Regions from separate parts of the Lysinibacillus sp. GJ-1 genome, predicted to be linked through region 1. Evidence: riboswitches for the same ligand, from Rfam matches in the RefSeq annotation. Region 1 holds a riboswitch; each other region holds the start of a gene.
What was found. Region 1 has a riboswitch for cobalamin ahead of LO754_RS20945 (iron chelate uptake ABC transporter family permease subunit). Riboswitches for the same ligand answer to the same signal wherever they lie in the genome.

Region 1 (6,202 bases):
GAAATGAAAGAAGCAACATTAAAAATGAGTAAAGGGGACTTTACAGTAGCCCTTTCAACGAATGGTCAAGATGAATTAAGTGATCTTGCGAATGCTATTCAACTATTATCTAATGACTTAAATCATTTACGAGAGGAAAGAAAGGAATTTTTATCGAGTATTGCTCATGAGCTGCGAACACCGATTACATTTATAAAAGGTTATACAGATATTCTTTATAAACGAGATTTATCGGAACGAGATCGTCAAAAGTATTTACGTATTATTATTGAGGAAACGAATCGATTATCAAGGTTAATAAAAGACTTATTTGATTTAGCAAAAATGGATGAAAATGCATTTGTTATAAACAAAGAATGTCTTCATATGGATGACTTTGTGGCAAGTATTGAGGCAAAGTTAAGACCTGCTTTCCATGAAAAACAAATTGACCTTTTTGTGCAATGTGAAGCGGGACTAACTTTATTGGCTGATACAATAAGGTTGGAGCAAATTTTTTTGAATTTGTTAAATAATGCGCTGACTTATTGTTCCTCAGGAGATTCGACTTTCTTACAAGTGGAAAGAAACAATCATTTCGTATCAATTATTATAAAAGATACCGGAAAAGGAATTCCGCAGAAGGATTTACCTTATATTTTTGAACGTTTTTATAGGGTTGATAAATCTCGTACGCGTGCCAATGGCGGTTTAGGATTAGGACTTGCCATTGTAAAGGAGCTCGTTCATGCACATGGAGGGGAAATTACCGTTGTTAGTGAGGAAAACAAAGGGACTACTTTTAAATTATTGTTTAAGGAGTAGGAACAAATGAAAACATTATTATTAATTGACGATGAACCAAGGATGTTAGAGTTACTTACCCTTTATCTTGAACCTTCTTTTCATTGTATTGCTAGGTCGTCTGTAAGAGATGCTTTAGAATATTTAGAAGAACATCATATAGATTTAGTGCTGTTAGATATTATGATGCCTGATATGGATGGCTGGCAAGTATGTCAGGAAATAAGGAAGTTTTGGGACGTACCAGTTATTATGCTTACGGCAAAAGGGGAACAGGCTGATATTATAAAAGGGCTAAATCTTGGAGCTGACGACTATATTTTAAAGCCTTTCGATGAGGAAGAATTGTTAGCGCGTATACAGGCTGTTTTAAGAAGAACAAAGGCTGAAGAAATCGTTATTAATTTCGAAGGGCTACGCTTAAATAAAGAATCTTTTGAGTTATCTTTTCACCAAGAGATGATTTCTTTAACGCCAAAAGAATTTTTGATGTTAGCGTTATTTCTTGATTATCAAAATAAAGTTTTCTCTAGAGAGCATTTAATCAACACTGTATGGGGATATAATGTAGCAATTGAAGACCGAACGATTGATTCACATGTCCGCAATTTACGGGATAAGCTTCGAAAAAGTGGCTTTCCAGTGGATGATTATTTACAGACAGTGTGGGGAATCGGCTATAAATGGCATAAAAGCGGTGACAAAAAGGTTTTAGAATGAGGCTGGGACATAACTAAAAAAATTTAAGGAACAGAGAAAAGGTGTTAGATTGACTGCCATCAATCTAACACCTTTTCTCTTTTGTCCCAACCTCATTATTTTGTCGCTAGCTCGCTATCAGTCACCCATTTATGATTTTTCATTTCTTCACCAGTAGTTGTTAAAGCAAAATCGACCATATAGACAGTCGTTTGTACGGCATCATCAATGCGTACAGTCGCATTTTCCATGCCTGTCATATGGGTAGCATCAGTTTTTACTTCTGATCCTGGTGATAAAGGTGCTTCACCTGGGTCGATTAATTCCTCATGAATCACCCATTTATGATTTTCAATTGTCTTACCACCAGTAGTAGGCTCAAATGAAATAATGTATGCTGTCGTATCGTAAGCGCCGACAATTGTCGCTTCGGCTCCTGTCATTCCTGACATATGGCAATCTGTAAGAATAGCCTTACTGCCGACAGGGAACTTTGGATTTTCGGCTGTTTTTAAAGTGGCTGGAACTTCACCAGAGCTTGAATGATTCATCATGGAATGATCCATTTCATCCCCATGATCCATCTCTTCGCCGTGCTCTGTTTTGTCGCTTTGAGCAGATTCTGACTTCGCTGTATTATCAGCACAAGCTGAAAGTATTAGTAAAGCAATTGCTGCTACTAACATTAGGAGCCGATTTTTATTTAATACCATATGAATTTCCTCCTTCGATTTGGATGTGTCTTTAATGTAGCAAGTAAATGTGCAGAAATGATGGATTTAGTTTGAAATGAGGAAAGATAGATTCCTAAATGAAGGAAATAATAGACTACGATAATGATGTATGATAGAATCGTCATAATTTTAAAATTTCAGATACTAATGGTGTGACGCTTGTAAACACGAGCATCACTTAAAAGGGAAGTCGGTGTAAATCCGACGCTGTCCCGCAACTGTAACGAGGAGTTCTATGATAGTGTAGCCACTGTTTTTAAATGGGAAGGCAATCGTAGATACGATGAATCGAAGCCAGGAGACCTGCCAGTTAGTTCATACCTGTAATGCCCACGAGGATGCAAGCAATTACGGACAATTGATGGATATTTCTCCTAATTTGTTTAGCTAAGGGTATTTCTATGCATGTATGCGTAGAATGCCCTTTTTTATTGCTTCGTCTTTATCATGATTGATAAGGAGTTCATAACCAAATGAATAAAAAATTTATGTTATTTTCTTTGACCCTTTTTCTAGTGCTCATTACGTCTATGACAGTGGCCATTATGATTGGGTCTGTGTCAGTTACGCCGTTACATGTATGGAAGGTAATTCTTTCGAAAGTGCCATTATTCCCTCATGTTATAGAGGCGGATTGGAGTCGTTCGCAAGAGATTATTATATGGCAAATCCGTGTTCCTCGTGTGATCCTGGCGGCTGTTGTTGGTGCAGGCTTAGCGGTTGCTGGTGCTGCTGTTCAAGCACTAGTCCGTAATTCGATAGCCGATCCGTATATTTTAGGTATTTCTTCGGGAGCAACAGTGGGCGCAACGGCTGTCATTATTTTAGGGGCGTTTTCATTTTTAGGTATCTACGCCCTTTCAGTCTCTGCTTTTTTAGGCTCTTTTATGGCAATTGTCTTAGTATTTTTGTTGTCGCGTGTAGGAGGACGTATTTCGATTTTTCGCCTTTTACTAGCGGGGATGGCGGTGTCCTTTATCTTATCTGCCACTTCGAATTTTATGTTAATGATGTCTAAGGAAGAGGGCGGGATTAAAGCCGTTATGTATTGGATGTTAGGCAGTCTCGCAGGAGCAAAATGGAGTAATTTATTTATTCCAGTCATTGTCTTTTTTATCGTATTTGGGTTGTTGTGGCTATACTATCGAAATCTGAATTTATTACTACTTGGGGAAGAAGCAGCCGTCACGTTAGGGGTAAATCTTCAACAGTTTCGCATACAGCTAATAGTACTCGTATCTTTACTGACAGGTGTGCTCGTTGCAGTAAGTGGGTCCATCGGGTTTGTTGGTTTAATTATTCCGCATATCGTACGCTTGTTAGTTGGCTCTAATTATAAACATGTTATCCCCATAAGTGCATTGTTAGGGGGAATTTTTCTAGTTTGGGCTGATGCGTTAGCGCGTGTATTAATAGCCCCAGAAGAAATGCCGATTGGTATTATTACTGCTTTTTGTGGGGGACCATTTTTCATTTGGCTACTACGTCGAAACAATTATTCATTTGGTGAAGGGGATTAAAGGTGATGACATTAGAAGCAAAGGAAGTATCATTCTCCATTCATGATCAGTGCATATTAGAGAAAGTAAGCATTCAAATAAAAGCAAAGCAGTTTGTTGGGTTGATTGGCTCTAATGGTAGCGGAAAGTCTACACTATTAAAAAATATGTATCGTTTATTAAAGCCAGAAAGCGGTACAGTGTTATTAAATGAGCAAGATATATTTAAGCAATCAAGTAAAATCATCGCAAAGAAATTAGCAGTTGTCAGTCAAGAAACGCCTGTGTTGTTCGACTTTCAAGTAAAAGATTTAGTGAGTATGGGAAGAACACCACATAAAAAACTTTTTGAGATGGACAATAAGGAAGACTTTAATATTGTAAAAGAAGCCTTGTCTCAAACAGGTATTGCCCATTTAGAAACACGTAGTTTTAGTTCCCTTTCTGGAGGGGAAAAAAAGAGAGTGATGGTTGCGCGTGCACTTGCACAGCAAGCACAGATACTTATTTTAGATGAGCCGACAAATCATTTAGATATCCACCATCAATTACAACTAATGGATTTAATTCAAACACTGCATTTGACGGTTGTCGCCGCCTTACATGATTTAAATATGGCCGCGATGTACTGCGACTACATTTATGTTTTACAACAAGGTCGTATCGTTCAATATGGTACGCCAGAAGAAGTGTTAACACCTAAGCTGCTGGATGATGTTTTTGGAGTATGCGCCGACATTCAAACACATCCACTAACAGGCAAACCATATTTAACCTATTTAAGTGCCAGTCACTCAAACAATTTTCGAACAATTTCCACATAACACTGCTTAAAGAAATTATCCAATTGCCCTTTGTATAGTTGTGAGATATTCGGGGAACGTTATTTTTGAAAGGATGCGTGATGAATATGGAAGAAGTAAAATTTGCACAATTAGATCACACACAGCTTGAAAAAATTAATGAACTCGAAAAGAAAATTGGCGTTACATTGGTTGCATATGATTCAGCAGCAATGCCAAACCAAGGTTCAGGTTCGTACGAGACTGATAAAGGCGCTCATCAAAACCATCCATCCTAATGCTTGAAAATACCTTGCAGCAATGTAAGGTTTTTTCATTTTATAATAAAACAAAAGGAGATGTGTACATTGTTTCATGACTATTATGCAGATTTACATATTCATATTGGACGAACAATGAGTGGGCGCGCAGTGAAAATTACTGGGAGTAAAACGTTAACATTAGCACGGATTTTAGAGATGGCTAGTGCCAAAAAAGGGCTTGATATTATCGGCATTATTGATTGTCATTCACCAGAAGTCATTGCTGAAATGAATATAATGATACAACAAGGCAAACTAAAGGAGTTATCGCAAGGTGGACTCCGATTTCAAGAAACAACGCTTATTCCAGGTTCTGAAATCGAAATATATGATAGCTCCTGCCATGGACCAATTCATGTGCTAGCTTATTTCCCTACTATTCAAGTGATGGAGAATTTTTCGAATTGGATGAGCCAGTATATGAAAAACATCCATTTAAGTTCACAGCGTATTTATTGTGAAGGCCAAACTGTACAACAAAAAGTGCGGGAATTAGGGGGGCTTTTTATTCCAGCACATGTTTTTACGCCATTTAAAAGTTTATTTGGAAAAGGTGTTCATATAAGCTTAACAGAAGTATTCAATCCACAGCTTATAGATGCTATAGAGCTTGGTTTAAGTTCTGATTCCAATATGGTCAAAAACATAAAAGAACTTCAAGCCTATACATTTGTTACAAACTCTGATGCACATTCGCTTGGGAAAATGGCTCGTGAATATCAAAAACTAAAATTAATGGCGGCTAATTTTAGCGAATTAAAGATGGCGCTTCATGAACAGGATGGGCGGGCAGTAGTGGCGAATTATGGGTTAAATCCATTGCTCGGCAAATATTATCAAACTGTTTGTGCTAATTGTGGTAATCAGCTAAGTGCAGACGATACGCTTTGTACATCTTGTGCAAGCTCGAAAATTATTAAAGGTGTTGCGACACGTATTAAGGAACTATCAGAGCCGTATGTTGATGAACGTGAAAGACCACCTTACATCCATCAAGTACCACTTGATTTTATACCAGGTTTAGGTCCGAAAATGATGGAAAGATTATTACATGCATTTGGGACTGAAATGACGATTTTACACCGTATCACGACCGAGCAACTCGAGGAAATTGTGCCACAGAAAATAGCTACGATGATTGATTTAGCGAGAACGGGACAATTACATATTGAGGTTGGTGGTGGAGGTGTCTATGGAAAGGTACAGCATAAATAGAGCAGGAAAAGAATGCTAGCCAAAGTATTTACAATATAATGCACCCACTTTTATCCTTAATCTAGTAAACTAGTAATTAGTAGATGAGCAGGAGGAGTGGGTATATGCAATTTTCAAAAAAATTTCGTTTTTTAGCTGCTAGCATGCTAGCTTTACAATTAACAATA
Region 2 (6,202 bases), 2.0 Mb from region 1:
CAGCAAGTACAATCTTTCTTTGAAAAGATTGGTCATGTCGATCATCTGGTGATAAGCGCGGCAGAAACATCCAGCGGGGCATTCCTCCAAACGGATACAGCACAAGCACGAAAACTGTTTGAAAACAAATTTTGGGGACAATATTATGCAGCCAAATACGGTGCTTCTAACATTTCACCAAACGGATCAATTATTTTATTTTCTGGCGTTGTAGCCTACAAGGCTATGGTGGGCTCAGCAATACTAGGTGCCGTTAATGCGGCTATTTCCAATTTAGGTCAGACTTTGGCATTAGAACTTGCTCCTATCCGAGTAAACATCGTTTCACCAGGTATAATTGATACACCTTCCCGTAGCAAAATGCCAGAAGAAGCACGTAATCACTTCTATAATACAGTTGAAAATAAACTCCCTGTGAAACGAATAGGGCAAGCTGATGATGTTGCACAAAGCGTACTATATTTGCTACAAAATAGTTTCGTGACTGGAACGGTTCTTCATGTAGAAGGCGGCCACATGTTAACTTAAGACTGCAGCAGAATATATTTCTTAAACAAACTTTTGTAGAACTAAAACTGACCTAACAAATAAAACACCTTTCGCGTTGACTAACGAGTATTGTATATATCAATTAACGCGGAGGTGTTTAGTTAGTGTTCTTTTTTACAACAGTGTGTGGACGATTTTAAGCACCAACGCCACAAACGAATAATTGCGTGCGATACACACAATCTCAATTTATTAGGTAGAGGTGACTTTTACATAAAAAAAGTAGCGTCGTCACACGCTACAGCAAATTATTTTGAACAGTAAAGATATTGTTCAGGATGGCTAATACATAACAAGGATTTAGAACAAAATGTCCCTATTACTTTATATGTGAGCTAACAATGATAAGTGTAATTCCAGTAAATAAGCAAATAATTCTCGCCACAGGAATTTTATCAGCTAGTCCAAATAATGCAATTGCTGTTGTTACGATTAAAACTGTTGGACCAACCAATGCAAGCATTGTATTAATATAGAATGCTTTTTCTAAATTGTTCAACTTTAGCATCAACAAACCAGCACTTACTTCAATACTCCCAGACAATACACGTAAAATAACCATAGCTAGAACCGATTTTTCAATAATGGTCATCATCCTATCTTTATCGATAATATTCGCATATCTTATAAATCCATCTCAGTCTAATTATAGAATTCTGTTTGAATGAAATACTAACATCACTATATGTATCATTCGTATGAGATATGCTTGTAATCGTATGCTTGATAGTGTTAATTACTATGTTGATTATCTAGTTAAAAGTGCAAAAAATTTATTAATACAATCAGTTTTATAAATCAATTTTCTGTATTGTAAAATCCTGGGGAAGATAGTATTTAAAGAGAGGTTTATCAAATGAGACTGGAAGGCTACGCTAAGATTTTTAAAATTTTATATTTGGAGTAGATATTTAATAAAACGTCAGCCTTATTCTCTTTTGGAACAATGGTCTTTTTTAGTTAAATGAATACACTCAGCAAGTTTATAAAATAATGAAGATTTTTCTTATTTTATTATATTCTGAAAATAAAATTGACGTAAACTTTCGTGCATGTTATGTTTAATACTAATTTCATAGCAATTATTACAAGTTTGAGTGAAATGAATTTTCATTCAATTAAAAGGAAAATGGGTGTAAATCCCATGCTGTCCCGCAACTGTAAATGAGGAGTTTTGTTTCCATTGACACAGAGTTATTACTCGTGAAGGTGAAACAAAATAATGATTCATGAGCCAGAATGCCTGCTTGTAAGAAGATTCATTGATGATCTACGAAAGATAGGGAGATGGATGGAGACTTACTTTTTGTAGGCTTATCTATCCTTATTCTTTTTGAATAAGGTTTTTTTATGCTTTCTTTTATCTAATAGTAGATGCTTTTGAACCAAGATAGGAGATAGGAGACAGAAAATGAGATTGACAAAGTATTTACTTCCTTTTGTACTTTTTTGACTTTCAGTGTTCTTGCAGGTTGTACAAACACTGATACAGAAAAGGGAAAAACAACAACACAAACAAATGACGAAAAAATGATAACGATTGGATGGCATTTAGATGTCGGTCCATTAAACCCTCATACATATTTACCTAATCAAATGACTGCACAAGCAATGGTCTACGAATCTTTGGTTGAGTATAACGATGATGGGACTATTACGCCTAAGCTAGCAGAAAGTTGGGACATTTCAAAGGATAAGACTTCTTACATTTTCCATTTAAGAAAAGACGTTAAGTATTCAGACGGAACTGCTTTTAATGCGGATAATGTCATTCGTAACTTCGATGCCATATTAGCAAATCGGGAAATACATTTTTGGATGGGCATGGTCAACCATATTGTTGAGGTTGTAAAAGAAGATGATTATACAATTCGTTTGCAATTAGATGAACCTTATTATCCAGTATTAAACGAACTGGCCTTTGTACGTCCATTCCGTTTTTTAGGGGATAACGGATTCCCTGAAGGAGATGCGACGCAAGATTCCATCAAAGCACCAGTTGGGACAGGTCCATGGGTATTAACAGATTACAAAAAAGATGAATATGCTTTATTTAGTCGCAACGAAAACTATTGGGGGGAAAAACCTCTCTTAGAACAAATTAAAGTAAAAATCATCCCTGATTCTGAATCGATTTCGTTGGCATTTGAAAACGAAGAGTTAGATTTAATTTATGGTCGTGGCATCATTAGTTTAGATAACTATTCGTATTTAAAAGATAGTGACAAATATAAGACGGCTACCTCTGAACCATTGTCTACAAAAGCGTTATTATTCAATACGCAGTCAGGACCGTTAGCAGAATTAAAGGTACGTCAAGCCATTCAATATGCTATCAATAAGGAGCAAATGGTTGATAGTATTACACATGGTACAGAAAAAGTGGCCGACACACTATTTTGGGATGCAATTCCTTTTGCCAATATTGATTTAGAACCAATCTTGTATAATCCAGAAAAAGCGCAACAGCTACTTGATGAAGCTGGGTGGACATTACAAAAGGGCGATAAAATTCGTTCAAAAAACGGACAACCATTATCATTAGATTTAATCTATATCGCAACAGATGCGATTCAAAAACCAATGGCTGAGTTGATGCAAGGGGAACTAGCAAAAATAGGGGTACAGTTGAATCTAGAAGGTGCAGATGTAATGGTTGGCCTTCAAAAATTAATGGATAATCAGGTGGATATTAATTTTTGGCGTACAAACGGACCACCAACAGATCCACATGGCTTTGCTAATGAATCAGCTACACCAAATGCTAGTGGTGTTTATGAAGCAAAATTAGGTTTACCAAACGCCAAAGAAATTGATACTAAAATTCACCAATTATTAGTTGGAACAGATGAAGAGGAACGAGTGCAGCTCTATACGGATATTTTAACTATGTTCCATAATCAAGCACTTTTCTATCCGATATCTTATGAAACAAATAACGTGATTTATCAACCATATATGAAGGATTTTGTGCCTCGTGCATCTGAATATGATATTCCATATGCACAAATGGATACAGAGTAATACAAGTAGAAGAGAGAGTGTCTTACAAAGACAGCTCTCTCTTTATCATAGGATTGGGTAGGAGGTGACAGCATGTACGAATCGACATGGATGTTTTGTTTAAAAAGAATTTTAACGTTACCGTTTGTATTATTAGGGGTATCTATATTGACGTTTGTATTTATTCGCTTCGTTCCAATAGAGCCTGCGGAGGTTATTTTAAGATTGGCTAAAGTTACGCCAACGGAAGAGGCAATCCAGGCATTACGTGAGGAACTTGGGACAGACAAACCTTTACTTATTCAATATCTGCTATGGTTAATAGGAGTTTTGCAGTTTGATTTTGGTACTTCTTTTGTTAGTAAATTACCAGTGGCACATGAGCTATTCGCTAAATTACCAGCAACTATCGAATTGGCTGTTGCTGCATTTGTGCTCATTCTTGTTTTTAGTATCCCATTAGGTATGATAAGCGCACTGTATAAGTGTGCCATAATCGATAAAATAATTAGATTGTTTTCTATCTTGAGTGTATCAATTCCAACATTTTGGTTAGGTTTTTTATTACTGTATCTATTTAGCTTAAAATTTGGTATTTTCCCGACTAATGGGAAGGGGACACTTGCTCATCTTGTTTTACCTGCGCTAACACTAGCCTTACCGACAATTGGATTATTTGTTCAGTTAATTCGTGCAACGATTATTGAAGAATTGCATAAGCATTATGTTCAATACGCTCAGTTAAGAGGATTAAAAAATTCTGTCATACTCATGCAACATGTAATGAGAAATGCTGCGATAACGTTGACTACGATGCTGGGCTTGACACTTGGTAATTTACTCGGTGGTGCGGTAATTGTGGAGCAAGTCTTTAGTTGGTCAGGACTCGGTAGGTTTTTAATTGAATCGATTATTAATCGGGATTACCCGGTTGTTCAATGCTATGTTCTAATTATTGCCGTCATCTATGTACTTTCTAATTTATGCGCCGATGTATTACATCGGGTATTGGATCCTCACCTGATGATGAAGGGCAGGAGAGATTGAAGTGAGTCTAGTAAAGAAACTAAGTCATGTAAATTATAAAAAATCGTTTAGTTTAACAATACTTGTAATCATTGGTTTGTTGGGGATTTTTGCACCATTATTAATGCCCCATGACCCTTTTGCAGTCGATATTACAAGGCGATTTTTAGCTCCTACTTGGCAATATCCATTAGGAACAGATCATTTAGGAAGATGTGTCTTTTCTCGAATACTTTTAGGTATTCGCTATTCTTTAGGATCAGCTCTTTTAATTCAAATGATAGCGATTATACTAGCTATCTTTCTAGGAGCATTTGTTGCTTTAAAAGGAGGTATGATAGATTTCCTATTCATTCGGATATGTGATATTTTATTAGCTTTTCCTACACTTGTACTAGCATTTGGGCTTTTAGGTTTATTAGGTCCAAGTTTGAAAAATGTGTTAATTGCACTTATTTTTACGCAGCTTATTTATTATTCAAGAATGATAAGAAGCTTATTTATAGGGATGAATGAAAAAGTATTTATTCAAGCAGCTAGAATTAGTGGAACTACAGGAGTCGGTTTAATCGTACGTCATTATGTCCCCAATGTGCTACCTATCATCGTAACAATGGTTGCACTGGATGTAGGGAAAGTCATTTTGGAAATTGCCGGCTTTTCATTTATCGGACTTGGCGTACAGGCCTCCATCCCTGAATGGGGAATGATGGTGAACGAAGGGAAGCAGTACATTCGCCAACATCCTGAATTAATGCTTTATCCGGGACTTGCCATTGTTCTGGTTGTTCTATTGTTTAATCGTTTAGCAAGTAGTCTGAAGAAATTTGAGTAAAGGGGAAGTTATGGACAAAGAGAAAGTGTTAGAAGTGAAAGATTTAACGGTGAAAATCGGCGAAAAAAATGTATTGTCCTCTATTAATATGACTGCCTATAAAGGGCGTGTCTTAGGAATTATCGGGGAAAGTGGTAGTGGAAAAACAATGCTTTGCCATGCCATGATGCAAACACTCCCATCTTTGGCGCAGATTACACAAGGTCAAGTTCTATATAGACAAAAAGATTTACTGGCTATGACAGCTTCTACATTAAGAGCTTATCGTGGAAGGCATTTGTCTATGATTATGCAAAATCCAGCCACTGCCTTCGATAGTATTCAAACAATTGAAAAGCATTTCCTAGAAACATTAAAAGCTCACTTTGTGATGACTAAAAAAGAAATGAGACAGATTGCAATTGATACCATGTATAAGGTCAATTTACCCAACGCAGATGAGCTATTGCACTATTATCCATTTCAATTAAGTGGTGGCATGTTACAGCGAGTGATGATTGCTTTGTCATTGGCGATACAATCCACCCTATATATTGCAGATGAGCCAACGACAGCTCTAGACACAGTCAATCAAAAACAAGTGTTAACATTATTTGATCGTATTTGCTCAGAAACGGGGGCTGCTATTATTCTTGTGACTCATGATTTAGGTGTGATTGCTGAACTGGCTGACGATGTTGCCGTAATGTATAAGGGAGAAATTATTGAGCAGGCAAATGTCTTTGATTTTTTTGATGCCCCTCAGCATCCTTATACAAAAAAACTTTTACAATCAAGAATTACTTTTTA
Region 3 (6,202 bases), 2.0 Mb from region 1:
TTGGGTAAATAATTGGAGGATATAATTGATGAAAAATCTAAATGTTGCTATTCCAACCCCCTTTCATGATGATGAAAGCTTATATTTAGAAGGTTTCAACCCCATTGTTGAACATTTAAAGAATAACGGAATTGAGTCACTACTTGTATCTGGTTCTACCGGTGAGCAAAATTCAATGAGCATTGATGAACGATTGCAAATCATTGATTACTTTAATAAGCAAAACTTTCAAAATATTGAACTAATGTTTGGTGTTTCAGGTGCGAGAACGAGAGATGCGATAAAACTAATTCAAGCACTTGAGAAATCTGTTTTTGATGCCATTCTTGTCCAGTTTCCACTTTATATTCAACCATCACAAAAACAAGCCATTGCTTATGTTAATGAATTGCTAACACATACTACTAAAAAAGTTGTGCTATATAATAATCCTGCCCGAACTGGATTTAACCTAAGTGTTGAATCCCTGAATGAACTTGTTTCTCAACAACACCCGAACCTTATCGGCCTTAAAGAAGAGTACAATGTGAAGCGTCATAAAAATACACAGTTACCCGATGATTTCATTATGTTTGCTGGAGGAGATGTTGACCTCATAGAAAAAATACTCGGTGGCTGCAATGGACTTTCCAGTATGGTAGGCAATGTTTACCCTAAAGAAATCAAGCAAATTTTAAATGACCTACTAATGAAAAAACCAGTTGACGTTCATAAAATAAATCAACTAATTGACGAAGTGACACATTATCAAGCCATTATTAACATAAAAGAACATTACAATTCCCTTGGTATAAAAGTAGGTCCTTGTCGATCACCCATTAATTAGTAACTAATTTCCACCTACTATACACAGTTGACTCAAACAAACGACTTTTTTGAAATAGCCGCATTTTTCAACATGAGAATGCGGCTTCATGCTGTTCAAAACAGAAATGGACTGCGAATGCTTAGTAGTCAATGCACCCCCTGAAGCTGGTCAGGGGGTTTCAATACGAAAATCTAATTATGCCTCGCTCTGTACTCGTTTGTTTAACGTAAAAAAAGCAGTCGCAGCAACTAGGTGTTTCGCTTTGTAACTCCAGGAGCAATTCATATATTCCCTCGCTAGTATTATATTATGTAAACTAAAATGATTTGCCGAGAATGAGGATTTAAATTCGTGCACTAGCACATATAATGTTCTCTTTGCCCTTATAAACGGACGATAAATGGAAAAAGACTAGGGTCTACTGATGTAGAATCTAGTCTTTTTCACTTCAACTAATATTTCCATCAACTTACGCCCTCATTACTTAAAGAAAGAATTGTTAATACTCTTTAGGTTTTTTCCCAGTTGGGCTTATTTTTCTTTTATCATACGTATCATTATGCTTTCACTTTAGATTCAACGAACTGATTCAAAAATGACAGGATTTTTTGATAAACAGCAATTTCATTTTCTTTTTAGAAAAGCCATGTCCTTCGTCTTCAAGAAGCATATACTCGACCTCACGACCTTTATCTTTTAAAGCCTGCACGATTTGATCAGATTCCTCTTTTACAACACGCGGGTCATTGGCTCCTTGGATAACTAGCATTGGTTTCACCATGTTTTCTAAATAAGTAATTGGTGAGTATTCAATGAGTTTTTGCTTGTCTTTTTCCGGGTTTCCCACCCACTGATCCATAATGGGCTTCCAGTCTTCAGGAACTGAGTTGATAAATGAGAACAAATCAGATGACCCAAATATATCCACGACGGCTTTGAAATAATCAGCGTGTCTACCGTGGAGCAATAAGGCCATGTATCCTCCGTAACTTCCGCCCATCAATAAAATATTGCCTTTTTTCGCGTAATCATTTTCAATGAGCCAGTCGAGACCAGCTACATTATCAAGTCTTGGACCGTGTCCCCAATCTCCCTCTACCATTTTTGTGAAAGCTAATCCATAGCCTGTTGATCCACGGAAATTTGGCGCAAAAATGCTATACCCATTATTTAAAAAGAATTGGAAGGAAGCTCTAAAAAATTTTCGCTCTGCGGCTTGGGGACCACCATGCGGCCAAAAAATGATTTCACCATTATCATTTTCTTTGTTAGCTTTGAAAAATAAGGACTCTATTTCAAGTCCATCAAAGGAAGAATACGTAATCACATCTGGCTCCACTAATTCACTTTGATCTACGCCTGGAACTGTGTATTCCGTTAAAGATGTCCATCCATTTTCCTTAAAATAATAGATATTATGTGGCTTCGTCGCACTTCTTCCTAATAAATACAAATTACCGGATTTTGTGACGATAAGTTTTTCAATAATACTGCATGGTGAATCGAGTTCTTCCCAATTATTCAATAACAAATCATGCTTATACAAATGATCTTCTACACCTTTTTCACTGATGACATACAGACACTGCTTTTCTTTGTTATATTTCAACGTAGTAAAGCTTTCATTCTCTAAATCTTTCAATTTTACAAACTCATTTGTCTCTAAATTATAGGAAGCCAAATACGTAAAATCAGCATTGTAATTTGTTAATAAATAGATGAGGTTATCGGATACAAACACTGCGTCACCGACCGTATGTTGCTGATCTGTTGGCGGAGTCAGGAGAATATGCTCCTCTCCTCGTTTAGCGTATAGTAGTGTATTCGTATTAGCAAAATGTTTATAGTAGAGGGCTACCTCTTCATTCGGGCTAAAATCGAGTAAAAAAGTGGGCGCATCTTTTCCCACAAGAACTGTTTTTTCCTCACCTGTCACCAAGTCATAGACATATGCATTTAAATATGTTGGATTTTCTTTCGAAGATGTATAATAAAGCTTGTTCCCATTTTCAGATAAAATGGGCACAGAATTGCGAGTTCCTTCTTCATAAATAATTTTTTTCATTGTTCCACCTTGAAGTGGAATTCCATAAAATTGCGTATTTTCGTCCCCATTCCTGTCAAAACCAGCAATGATAAACCGTCCTTGTTTGTCATAGATAAGCCCTTGGCAGCTTTGGTCAATGAAAGTAAGCTGTGTCGGGAACGTATTTGGTAAATTCATCGCCCATAAATTATACTTGCCACTTAAATTTGTACTGAAAACTAGCTGTTTTTCATCTGGACTCACCGCAAAATCACCAATCGAAAATGTTCGTAAAAACTGTTCTACATCTGGTTTAGAAAAAGATATCAAATTCAACACTCCTTACTTATTTTAAATTGCGTGAAAAGTCTATCTATTTATAAAATATCATTATTACACTTCAATGTATAATAAATATGATAAGAAAATGTACTATATGCTATGATTTTACCTTCTGTTTATCATAAAAAAATAAAGAAACTTCCTGATTGATAAATTTCATAGGATTATCTTTAAAGATAACTGCTTCTCCTCAAAAAGCTTCATATTCCCTGAGTAGTAAAGCTTATCTCCCTTCTCTTCCCTACAATATTTTAGAAATCTGTCCCTAGTTTTACTCAATATTGCGATCTACTACATAACTTGTAATAGCTTTAACAATCGGAAGAGTGGGATATCTATCGGTTTCTTCTTGCGATTATAACTTATATACATAAACAAAAATAATGGAGGTAACTCCATTATTCGATAAGGAATATCTATCCTTTTTATTTAACTATTTGGAAAATGAGGAAAATATGTTAAAATAAACATCAAGTGAATAGCAATTGCAGAATAAAGGTGCTCTTTTAAGAGCTTAATAGGGAATTCGGTGCAAAGCCGAAGCTGTTTCCGCAACTGTAAGTGTAGATGACTACAGAAAATACCACTGTCAAACGGGGAAAAATGCCCCCAGTAGATGGGAAGGTTCTGAATAGGATACACGAGCCAGGAGACCTGCCTTTATTCCATCGTATTAACTCTCTTCGGAAGCTAGGAGAACTTACGGCAAATAGATGGACAGGCATATTATTTTATTATGCTCCTTTTCTGTTTACCTTGGATGCTTCCCTTTTTTAAGAGAAGCATCTTTTTTATTGGAGTTAATCGCAAAAACTTTCACTACAATAAAATTAGGAGGTTTTCAAAATGGTTACTTTTAAAAAATGGTGGCATATAGCGTTCGCTTTTCTTTTAGCTGTTTCGCTATTATCACCGACAGCAAGTGCAACAACAGTATTACAACCTACAAAACAAGAGGCACAAATTGCAACATTCGATGTCCAATTAGCTGTTGACGGTTTATATGGCTCCATCCTACCAGCAGCAACAGAGATTGTCTCAACTGGAACTACGGCATTATCACTAATGGAAAATACATTAACAGCAAACGGTATTCCATATATAGTTACTATTCATCCTATCTATGGTCCTTATCTTGAATCTGTTGATGGGCGAGCTAGTGGCAGCTTAAATGGTTGGGATGGTTGGGTATACACTGTAAATGGTATTAGCCCAACTGTTGGTTTAGATGCTTATAAATTAGAGCCTGATGATAAAGTTCATATTTATTATACGACATGGGCTAAGCTGGGCACTGCTAGCACAGTGGATGTAGGACAAATAAATCCAAAGGTTACTGTGGATTTAACGGGTGACCTATTTCTAACAAATGCCTCTAATATTGCTAATTGGACAATTAACACAGGTACTACAGCGTTAACAGCTCAATCAATTACTGTCAACACAGATCAACAAGCAGTTATCACATTTTCTGGTCAAGCTGCAGAAGGTGGTATCTCGATTACAGCCTCTGCAAATGCACTACTTGGTGGTTCAACAAGTGAACCATTAACTATTGACGTCACACCCAATAACTAAGTAATTAAGTACTGAAAAAGTGAATCCATTTTAAAGAAATGCACTTTTTCAGTACTATTGTTTTTTTAGATATAACTAGCAACATCTCTAAAGGAAGTGAGTTTTCAAATGGATATTTTTAAAAAGCAAATACATTTAGTCATTATCTTTATTTTAATATTTTCGCTATTATCCCCTGCTGCCACTGGCAAAGCACAGCAACTTGAAGGAGAAACGTACGAGCAAAACACTTCAGACATAAATAACACAGAATTAGACAATCCAAATGAACAATTAACTATTACGCCATTAATAGAGAATGCGCCGAATACAATTAGTGATATTCAATTAAATACCACAGGACCTTTATTTTTAACAATTGGAGAAACATCGCAACTTGCTGTAGCTAGCTCAACAACAGAAGATAGTACCCTAATTGAATGGTCATCGAGTGCTCCTACAATTACAACAGTTGACAATCAAGGATTAGTTACAGCGATTTCAATTGGGGATGCTCAGATTAACGCAAAAGTTGGTGAAGTATCTAAGGCAATTGATGTATATGTTATTACACCTGAAGAACAAAACTTTATAAATTTGGTAAATAGCCTTCCAGAAATTATAGTTACTGATGAGGTAACAGAACTACAATTAACAGCAGCTCGCAAAACATATAGTGCATTAACACTAGATCAAAAGAAAAAAGCATTAATAAGTAATTACAATAACAAACTTGGTGAAAAAGAAAGCCAACTGGTAGAAGCCTTCATTAATTCTATTCCTTCATTTGATACATTAGATGAAGCAATTGCTCAACAATTAATAAATGCTCGTACGAAATGGAACACTTTACTACTAAATGAAAAAAAGAAACTAGTGCAAATAGAGGCTATCTTAATAGAGAAGGAACTGAAATACGTCGGACTTTTAATTTCTACTATTTCGTCATTAGAAATAAGCAATGAAGAGTTAGGTTCACTATTCAATACTACTCGTAAAATATACAAAGGAATACCAGCACAGCAAAAAGTAAATGTAACAAATTACCAAAATCTTGTAGATAAAGAAATTGAATATGTTTTATATTTAATTGACTCTCTTCCTGAAACAATTCAGATTGCTGATGAGGCAACAAAAAAACAATTAGAAGAAGCTCGGACAACATACAATGCCTTAGATAAAAATCAAAAAACTAAAATAAATAATTATCAAGAGCTTGTAGATAAAGAAAACATTTTCACAACAGCCCCTCGGATTCAAGAAGTGATATTTAAAATTAACGTGCTCCCCCCTATAGATTCGATTACATGGGCGGATCATTTGAAAGTTAATGCAACACAACAAGCCTATGATAATTTGTCAGCTCAAGAAAAACAATCTGTATCAAATTATAATAAGCTAGAGGCTTTACAAAAGCGATTAGTAGAATTGAAGCCAACAACGATTAAAGCCTACAACTCTGTTGGTCA

Region 2: it holds a riboswitch for cobalamin, as region 1 does, so the genes downstream of both, nikA (nickel ABC transporter substrate-binding protein) here and LO754_RS20945 (iron chelate uptake ABC transporter family permease subunit) in region 1, are expected to answer to the same signal.
Region 3: it holds a riboswitch for cobalamin, as region 1 does, so the genes downstream of both, LO754_RS10600 (DUF4430 domain-containing protein) here and LO754_RS20945 (iron chelate uptake ABC transporter family permease subunit) in region 1, are expected to answer to the same signal.

The regions. Positions count from the first base shown of each region.
Region 1 is NZ_CP088912.1:4,208,611-4,214,812, reverse strand. It holds gene LO754_RS20960 (sensor histidine kinase) at 1-804, shown strand, start outside; gene LO754_RS20955 (response regulator transcription factor) at 811-1,503, shown strand; gene LO754_RS20950 (YdhK family protein) at 1,599-2,195, opposite strand; cobalamin riboswitch at 2,348-2,541, shown strand; gene LO754_RS20945 (iron chelate uptake ABC transporter family permease subunit) at 2,690-3,736, shown strand; gene LO754_RS20940 (ABC transporter ATP-binding protein) at 3,742-4,539, shown strand; gene LO754_RS20935 (hypothetical protein) at 4,626-4,796, shown strand; gene LO754_RS20930 (endonuclease Q family protein) at 4,914-6,035, shown strand; gene LO754_RS20925 (S-layer homology domain-containing protein) at 6,140-6,202, shown strand, end outside.
Region 2 is NZ_CP088912.1:2,240,003-2,246,204, reverse strand. It holds gene LO754_RS10670 (SDR family oxidoreductase) at 1-528, shown strand, start outside; gene LO754_RS10665 (YqhV family protein) at 869-1,144, opposite strand; cobalamin riboswitch at 1,622-1,814, shown strand; gene nikA (nickel ABC transporter substrate-binding protein) at 2,080-3,573, shown strand; gene nikB (nickel ABC transporter permease) at 3,646-4,599, shown strand; gene LO754_RS10650 (ABC transporter permease subunit) at 4,601-5,413, shown strand; gene LO754_RS10645 (ABC transporter ATP-binding protein) at 5,424-6,202, shown strand, end outside.
Region 3 is NZ_CP088912.1:2,224,735-2,230,936, forward strand. It holds gene LO754_RS10590 (dihydrodipicolinate synthase family protein) at 29-826, shown strand; partial or broken gene LO754_RS10595 (S9 family peptidase) at 1,366-3,164, opposite strand; cobalamin riboswitch at 3,656-3,852, shown strand; gene LO754_RS10600 (DUF4430 domain-containing protein) at 4,023-4,754, shown strand; gene LO754_RS10605 (S-layer homology domain-containing protein) at 4,863-6,202, shown strand, end outside.